DNA from 2 places in the Streptomyces sp. NPDC001070 genome. Region 1 is predicted to be linked to the other one. Evidence: riboswitches for the same ligand, from Rfam matches in the RefSeq annotation. Region 1 holds a riboswitch; the other holds the start of a gene.
The links. A riboswitch is a leader RNA that binds a small molecule or an ion and turns the genes downstream of it on or off. The one in region 1 is predicted to bind S-adenosylmethionine.

Region 1 (4,192 bases):
CGCGGCCATGTCCGCGCTGGTCTCCGTGAACCCGGTGTGGGCCTACGGTCCCTACCGGCCGGACCAGGTGTCGACCGACGCCCAGCCCGACTGGTACATGGGCTTCTCCGAGGGCCTGATCCGCATCATGCCGGGCTGGGAGATCAACCTGTGGGGCCACACGCTCGTCCTGGGCGTGTTCATCCCGCTGATGGTCTTCCCGCTGGTCCTGGGCTTCATGGGCGTCTACCCGTTCCTGGAGTCCTGGGTCACCGGTGACAAGCGCGAGCACCACCTGCTCGACCGGCCGCGCAACCGTCCCGTCCGTACGGGTATCGGCGCCGCATGGATCAGCCTCTACCTGATCCTGCTCGTCGGTGGTGGCAACGACCTCTTCGCCACCCGCTTCCACCTGTCGATCAACGCGATCACCTGGGTGGTCCGGATCTCGTTCTTCGTGCTGCCGGTGCTGGTCTTCTTCATCACCAAGCGGATCTGCCTCGGTCTGCAGCGGCGCGACCGCGACAAGGTGCTGCACGGTCGCGAGACCGGCATCATCAAGCGGCTCCCGCACGGTGAGTTCATCGAGATCCACGAGCCGCTGGAGCAGGGCGCGCTGTTCAAGCTCACCCAGCACGACCAGCCCAGGCCCCTGGAGATCGGCCCCGAGGTCGACGAGAACGGCGTGGAGAAGAAGATCGGCCGTACCGCGAAGCTGCGCGCGAAGCTGTCGCGCGGCTACTACGGCGAGGGGACCCAGATCCCCAAGCCGACGGCCGAGGAGTTCGAGGAGATCACGAGCGGCCACGGTCACCACTGATCACTGAAGCTGTGCCACCGGGCAGGGTCCCGTCCATCCGATGGACGGGGCCCTTTCCCGTTCCCCGGCGCCGATAGGCTGGGGCCGAAGGATTTCCGTTGCACGTCAGACCACCCGGAGTGTGGACCATGAGCGTTGTGAACCCCGCCGGAGGCGCATCAGTGGCGGGCGGCTCCTGGCCCGACGTCCTGGGTGCCCTGCTGAACGGACAGGACCTGAGCGCCGCCGACACGGCCTGGGCGATGAACCGGATCATGAGCGGCGAGGCCTCGGACGCCCAGGTCGCCGGCTTCATGGTGGCCCTGCGGGCCAAGGGGGAGACCGTCGAGGAGGTTACCGGCCTGGTCGAGGCGATGTACGCGCACGCCGAGCCGCTGCACATCGCCGGCCCCGCCGTGGACATCGTCGGCACCGGCGGCGACCGGGCCAGGACGGTGAACATCTCGACGATGTCGGCCATCGTCATCGCCGGTACGGGCGCCAAGGTCGTCAAGCACGGCAACCGCGCGGCCAGCAGCGCCAGCGGCGCCTCCGACGTCCTGGAGAAGCTCGGCATCAACCTGGACCTGCCCGCCGACCGGGTGGCGGAGGTCGCCGAGGAAACCGGGATCACCTTCTGCTTCGCGGCGAAGTTCCACCCCGCGATGCGGTTCGCCGCCCCGGCGCGCCGGGACCTGGGCGTCCCCACCTCCTTCAACCTCCTCGGCCCGCTGACCAATCCTGCGCGTGTCGGCGCCTCCGCCGTGGGCTGCTTCGACACCCGGATGGCCGGGCTGATCGCGGGTGTGCTGGCCCGCCGCGGATCCTCGGCGCTGGTGTTCCGGGGTGACGACGGGCTGGACGAGCTCACCGTGACGGCCACCTCCCGGATCTGGGTCGTCCGGGACGGCGAGGTCGAGCAGGTGTCCTTCGACCCGCGGGACGTCGGCATCGAGCTGGCGCCGATCGAGGCGCTGCGCGGCGCGGACGCGGCGCACAACGCCGATGTCGCCCGGCGGCTGCTGGCCGGTGAGACCGGTGCGGTCCGTGACGCGGTGCTGCTCAACTCGGCGGCCGCGCTGGTGGCGCTGGAGGCGGGCGAGGGTCCGCTGACCGACCGCATCGCGGCCGGGATCGCCAAGGCGGCGGAGTCGATCGACTCGGGCGCGGCCGCCAGGACGCTCGAGCGGTGGGCCGCGGCGACGCAGGCGTAGCGCGCGGGGACGACGCGGGAGGGCCGGGGCCGTTGCCCCGGCCCTTCGCGCTGCCGGGGCCGGTGGACCCGGGCCGGGGCGGCCGTCCGCGATACGGACCCCGGCTTGCGGCGGGCCGGCCGTATGGCATGATGCTGCGCAGGTCACGAGTGACAGCGAAACGGCCCCGGCCCGCTGTCCGGCAACCCTCCTTCCGTGGCGGGGTGCCCCGGGTGATGACCAGGCCGCAGGCAGCGAGGTCTGTGGCAAGCGCGGTCAGAGGAGTTCTTCCGTGAGCAACCGAATGCGCTAGGGCCCGTAGGCCCTGTTTCCCCCTCCCCGGGCCGCGGCCCGTTGTGCCGAGGGCTGTTCCGTCATCACTGACGTTCCTTCACTTCTGCCTGCTCACAGGAGACTTCGCCATGTCGCTGCGCCCTGCCGTCCCCTCGGCCCTGCACGCCCCGCTGCCCGTCCTGGGACGCGACGTCCTCGTACCGCTCGTGGCCGGGGGCGAGGTCGGATACGCCGCCCTCGACTACGCGGCCAGCGCGCCCGCGCTGCAGCGGGTCTGGGACGACGTGGCCGCCTACGCGCCCTACTACGGCAGCGTGCACCGGGGGGCGGGGTACCTCTCGCAGCTGTCGACGGACCTGTTCGAGCAGAGCCGGGCGACGGTCGCGGAGTTCCTCGGCTGCCGCCCCGGCGACCAGGTGATCTTCACCCGCTCGACCACCGACTCGCTGAACCTGCTGGCCGCCGCGGTGCCGGACGGCACGAGCGTCTTCGTCTTCGAGACCGAGCACCACGCGTCCCTGCTGCCGTGGCGGGACGCCGACGTCACGTACCTGAGCGCTCCCCGTACTCCGGGAGAGGCCGTGGCGACGCTCGAGCGGGAGCTGGCCGGCCGGGAGCCGCACGGGACCGCGCTGGTCTGTGTGACCGGTGCGTCGAATGTGACCGGTGAGCTGTGGCCGGTCCGTGAGCTGGCGGCGGCCGCCCACGCCCACGGTGCCCGGATCGTGCTGGACGCGGCGCAGCTCGCCCCGCACCACCCGGTGGACATCGCGGAACTCGACGTGGACTGGGTCGCCTTCTCCGGGCACAAGCTGTACGCGCCCTTCGGCTCGGGTGTGCTCGCCGGCCGCGCCGACTGGCTGCGCGAGGCCGAGCCCTACCTGGCCGGGGGCGGTGCCTCGCGGCGGGTCGCCCGGCGCGAGGACGGCGGGGTGGACGTCCACTGGCACACCACGGCCGCCCGGCACGAGGCCGGTTCGCCCAATGTCATCGGCGCCTACGCGATCGCCTCGGCCTGCCGCGCGCTGACGGAGGCGGGGTTCGAGCGCCTGGTCGAGCGCGAGCAGGCGCTGGTCGACCGGGTGCGGGCCGGACTCGCGGAGGTGCCCGAGGTGAAGGTGCTCTCGCTGTTCGGCGACGACGCCCCCCGGGTCGGCGTCATCTCCTTCGTCGTCGAGGGCTGGAACAGCTCGCACTTCGCGGCGGCCCTCTCCGCCGAGTACGGGATCGGCGTGCGCGACGGCCTCTTCTGCGCGCACCCGCTGGTCCGAACCCTCCTCGGCGGCGCGCCGCAGGAGCCGGGCGAGTGCGGTGCCCCCGACGCGGCCCCCGGCGAGAGATCGCTGAACGCGATCCGCGTCTCCTTCGGCGCCGGCACCCCGGACGAGCACGTGGAGCGGTTCGTCGGCGCGGTGCGGGAGCTCGTGACGGACGGTGCCAAGTGGCGCTACCGCACCGAGGACGGCCGCTGCGTCCCGGACCGGGGCCACGCCTAGCCCCGGCGCCCGGTCCCGTGGCCGGGCGCCGGATCAGGCGTCGAGGCCGATGGCGAAGGCCGTCTCCAGGTCGTGCTGGGAGTACGTGCGGAACGCGACGTGCGTGTCCGTGGCCTCGACGCCGGGGATCTTGCTGATCCGGCCCGGGATGACGTCCGCCAGTTCGTCGTGCCGGGCCACCCGCACCATGGCGACCAGGTCGTACGTACCCGTGACGGAGTAGACCTCGCTGACGCTGTCGAGCGCGGCGATGGACTCCGCGATCTCGGGGATACGGTCGACGCTGGTCTTGATGAGCACGATCGCGGTGATCACGGCTGTAGGTCTCCTTGGGTCGCCCTGGCTGCGGGCTCAAGCTTAGGCGCTGCGCGGTAGCACACCCACGTGCACAGGAAGCCGAAGACGAAGCCGGCGATGTGGGCGAGGTAGGC
Region 2 (4,192 bases), on a different contig from region 1:
GCTCAGACCCGACACGAGACCGCCGCCGCCGCGGCGGGCGACGAGCGTGCCGTCCTCGCGGAGGCTGTACGACACGGGGCCGCGGTTGGACGCGACCAGTACGCGCGCGGCATGCGATGCGACCATGCGGCCAGCCTAGCCACGCATGCCCGGCGGCAAACGTATGAGCTAGCCCAGCCGGGGGTTTCCGGCCGTGACCGTCGCGGGTTGCCGCAGGTACCGCCCGGGGGCTGCGGGCAGTCGTCCCGCCGGGCATGGGGGCACCCCCGGCCTCCGGCGAGCGGCCGACCCGCAACCGGGTACAGCGTCACGCCACCGCGCGGCGGGCGTACTCGGGGATCGTGCGCATCGGGGGGCGTTCCTCCGTCGCGACCTCGTGAACGCGCGGCTCGAAACCGCCGTCGGGGGCGCGGTCGAACTGCGTGAGGACGGGCCGCACCAGATGGCCCCGCGCCAAGCGGATCTGCGCGGTCCGGTAGATCGCCGCCGCCATACGGCCCAGCGCCTGGCCGTCCTGGTGCCGGTGGTGCCGGACCCCCACGTCGACCTGGGCCAGCGCGTCGAGCCCCACCGTGTTGAGCGCGTCCACGAGCAGCCCGAGCTCCACCCCGTACCCGACCGGGAACGGCAGCCGCTCCAGCAGCGAGCGCCGCGCCGCGTACTCGCCGCCGAGGGGCTGGACGAACCCCGCGAGCTGCGGCCAGTGCAGATTGAGCAGCGGCCGCGCGACCAGCTCCGTCACCCGCCCGCCGCCGGCCGGCACCACCGTGCCGCCGGCCTCCAGCGGGCGGTCGTACATCGCCTTGACCAGCTGCACGTCCGGATCCGTGAGCAGCGGCCCGACGATCCCCGACACGAACCGCGCGTCGAAGTCCCGCAGATCGGAGTCGATGAAGCAGACGATCTCACCGCGCGTCACGAGCAGCGAGCGCCACAGCACCTCGCCCTTGCCGGGCACCGCGGGCAGCCGCGGGAGCACCTCGTCCCGGTGGACGACGACGGCGCCGGCCGCCGCCGCGACCGCGGCCGTGCGGTCGGTCGATCCGGAGTCCAGCACGACGAGTTCGTCGACCAGCGGCACGGCCGCGCTCATCAGCTCACGGCGGATGGTCTCGACGATCGCCCCGACCGTGGCCTCCTCGTCGAGGGCGGGCAGCACCACGCTGACCGTGCCGCGCGCGCCCGCGGCGCGCTTGGCGGCGAGCAGTTGGGGCAGGGGCCGGCGGTCGGCGGTCCAGGATCGCCGCCGCAGCCAGCGGGCCACCTCGTCGAGCACTGGGTTGCTCCGTTTCTGCCCGTCTCGAAGGACGGACGGCCTATGACCAGGTTCGAGGTCGTCGGTTACAGTCTTGAACACGAGGCATGACCATCGTATGTCGACGGTGATCGCGCCCCGTCGGACAAATGCCCGGGCACTGCGCCCGGCGCCATACCGCTCATCCAGAGGGGCAGAGGGAACGGCCCGTTGAAGCCCCGGCAACCCTCCCGCCGACCGCGAGGTCCAGGTGGGGAAGGTGCCAATTCCGTCTCGCGGCGAGGTGCGCCGCGAGGAAGATGAGGAGAAAGGGCCTCGCCTGACATGGCTGCGCAGACCGTTGCACCCGCGTCCACCGATTCCGCCTTCGGGCCCGCGTCCGCGCTCTCGTGCCGCGAGTGCGGTGAGCGATTTCCGCTGAACCCCGTCTTCGCCTGCGAGGTCTGTTTCGGGCCGCTCGAAGTGGCGTACGACCTCCCGAGCGGCGACCCCGAGACCCTGCGCAAGCGGATCGAGTCCGGGCCGAACAACATCTGGCGCTACGCGCCGCTGCTGCCCGTCCCCGCGGACGTGGCCTCCAAGCCCAACCTCAACCCGGGCTTCACCAAGCTGGTCAAGGCCGACAACCTCGCCCGCGAGCTGGGCGTCACCGGCGGCCTGCACATCAAGGACGACTCCGGCAACCCGACCCACTCCTTCAAGGACCGGGTCGTCGCCGTCGCCCTGGAGGCCGCCCGCACCTTCGGCCTCACCACCTTGTCCTGCTCCTCCACCGGCAACCTGGCCGGCGCCGTGGGCGCCGCGGCCGCCCGCGCCGGCTTCCGCTCCTGCGTGTTCATCCCGCACGACCTGGAGGAGGGCAAGGTCGTCATGGCCGCGGTCTACGGCGGCGACCTGGTCGGCATCGAGGGCACCTACGACGACGTCAACCGCTTCTGCAGCGAGCTGATCGGCGATCCGATCGGCGAGGGCTGGGGTTTTGTCAACGTCAACCTCCGCCCCTACTACGGCGAGGGCTCCAAGACGCTGGCGTACGAGATCTGCGAGCAGCTGGGCTGGCGCCTGCCGGACAACATCGTCATCCCGATCGCCTCGGGCTCGCAGCTGACGAAGATCGACAAGGGGCTGCAGGAGCTGATCAGGCTCGGTCTGGTCGAGGAGAAGCCGTACCGGATCTACGGTGCCCAGGCCGAGGGCTGCTCCCCGGTCTCCACCGCCTTCAAGGCCGGCCACGACGTGGTCCGCCCGCAGAAGCCGAAGACCATCGCCAAGTCGCTCGCCATCGGCAACCCGGCCGACGGTCCGTACGTCCTGGACATCGCCCGGCGCACGGGCGGTGCCGTCGAGGACGTCACCGACGGGCAGGTGGTCGACGCCATCAAGCTGCTCGCCCGGACCGAGGGCATCTTCGCCGAGACGGCGGGCGGCGTGACCGTCGGTGTGCTGAGGAAGCTCATCGAGACCGGGCAACTCGACCCGGCCGGTGAGACGGTCGTCCTCAACACCGGCGACGGCCTCAAGACGCTGGACGCCGTCGCCCCGACCTCCCGCCCCACGGCCACCATCCGCCCGAGCCTCGACGCGTTCCGTGCCGCCGGCCTGGCCGGCTGACCCAGACTGAAGGTGAACCCCGCATCATGAGCGCTACCGTCCGCATCCCGACCATCCTCCGCACCTACACCGGCGGCCAGGCCGAGGTCCCGGCCGATGGCGGCACCCTGGCCGAGGTCATCGACTCGCTGGAGAAGAACCACCCCGGCATCTCCGCGCGCGTCCTGGACGACACGGGCAAGCTGCGCCGTTTCGTGAACGTCTACGTCAACGACGACGACGTCCGCTTCTCCGAGGGCCTGCAGACCACGGTGGGCGAGGGCGCGTCCGTGTCGATCATCCCGGCGGTCGCCGGAGGCTGCTGAGCCGCACGACCCGCGGGTGACAGGGGTGCCGGGAGTTCCCGGCACCCCTTCGTGCTTGAGCGGTAGTTGAAGGGCTGTACAGTTGCCCTGAACGGCCCGCAACTCCCTGCAACGCTCCGCGCAACCCCTTTTGCCGGGGCGGCCTTGTCGACGATTTATCGCCAAATTCACGCGGCGATTGTCGCGTTGGCCGCTTATGTCCAGTCCGAGTTGCCCCGGATTATTGGCCAATCAGGCCCTTCTTCCCTTTCTCTGCGCCCGGAATTCTCGTCCGATTGACCTGTTGCAGACAGCGTCCGGGCAGATACATTCAGCCGCGGTCGACGCGTTCCGGCGCACGCCCCCTTGGCTGTAGGGGGTGAGGTCTGACCCGGATCCGCGAGGTGCGGGTCTGCGAAGGGCCAGCAATAGGGGAGTTAGGAATGGCTCAGGGCACCGTCAAGTGGTTCAACGCGGAGAAGGGCTACGGCTTCATCGCGGTCGACGGTGGTGCGGACGTCTTCGTGCACTACAGCGCGATCCAGATGGACGGCTACCGCACCCTCGAGGAAGGTCAGCGGGTCGAGTTCGAGATCTCGCAGGGCCAGAAGGGGCCGCAGGCGGACATGGTCCGTCTCGCAGCCGGCTGACGCGCCGCGCATCGGCCACGGAGCACTTCGCGTACGGCCGCTCAAACGTACGCGTCAAGGCCCGCCCCCGCAGAGGGGCGGGCCTTCGTGCTGCCCGGGGGCGACCTGCGAGTTGTCCACGACCCCGGCCAAGCGGCTTGCACTCTCCTAGGGCGAGTGCTAATCATTGGCGTTAGCACTCTGACGTTGAGAGTGACAAAGGACCGAGTGGGTGAGGCCCGCGCGACCGCCGGAAAGGAACCGGCGGAAGGGCAGGCCGTCCGTCGCGGGCGCCGGCGCGGTCCTGGAGTAATCCTTCCCCGCAGCCCTGCGCCGCGGGGGGACCCCAAGTCCGGGAGGACCACTTCACATGGCCAAGATCATCGCGTTCGACGAGGAGGCACGGCGCGGTC

Region 2: another riboswitch for S-adenosylmethionine. It lies ahead of thrC (threonine synthase); the one in region 1 lies ahead of ACWDAS_RS07950 (aminotransferase class V-fold PLP-dependent enzyme).

Annotation. Positions count from the first base shown of each region.
Region 1 covers NZ_JBSFLB010000005.1:66,821-71,012, reverse strand. Annotated here, with positions in the region: gene qcrB (cytochrome bc1 complex cytochrome b subunit) at 1-799, shown strand, start outside; gene trpD (anthranilate phosphoribosyltransferase) at 928-1,992, shown strand; SAM riboswitch class IV at 2,134-2,250, shown strand; gene ACWDAS_RS07950 (aminotransferase class V-fold PLP-dependent enzyme) at 2,394-3,761, shown strand; gene ACWDAS_RS07945 (Lrp/AsnC family transcriptional regulator) at 3,795-4,076, opposite strand; gene ACWDAS_RS07940 (rhomboid family intramembrane serine protease) at 4,073-4,192, opposite strand, start outside.
Region 2 covers NZ_JBSFLB010000003.1:196,882-201,073, forward strand. Annotated here, with positions in the region: gene ACWDAS_RS05250 (alpha,alpha-trehalose-phosphate synthase (UDP-forming)) at 1-126, opposite strand, end outside; gene ACWDAS_RS05255 (glucosyl-3-phosphoglycerate synthase) at 308-1,276, opposite strand; SAM riboswitch class I at 1,434-1,561, shown strand; gene thrC (threonine synthase) at 1,580-2,866, shown strand; gene ACWDAS_RS05265 (ubiquitin-like small modifier protein 1) at 2,893-3,171, shown strand; gene ACWDAS_RS05270 (cold-shock protein) at 3,594-3,800, shown strand; gene groL (chaperonin GroEL) at 4,150-4,192, shown strand, end outside.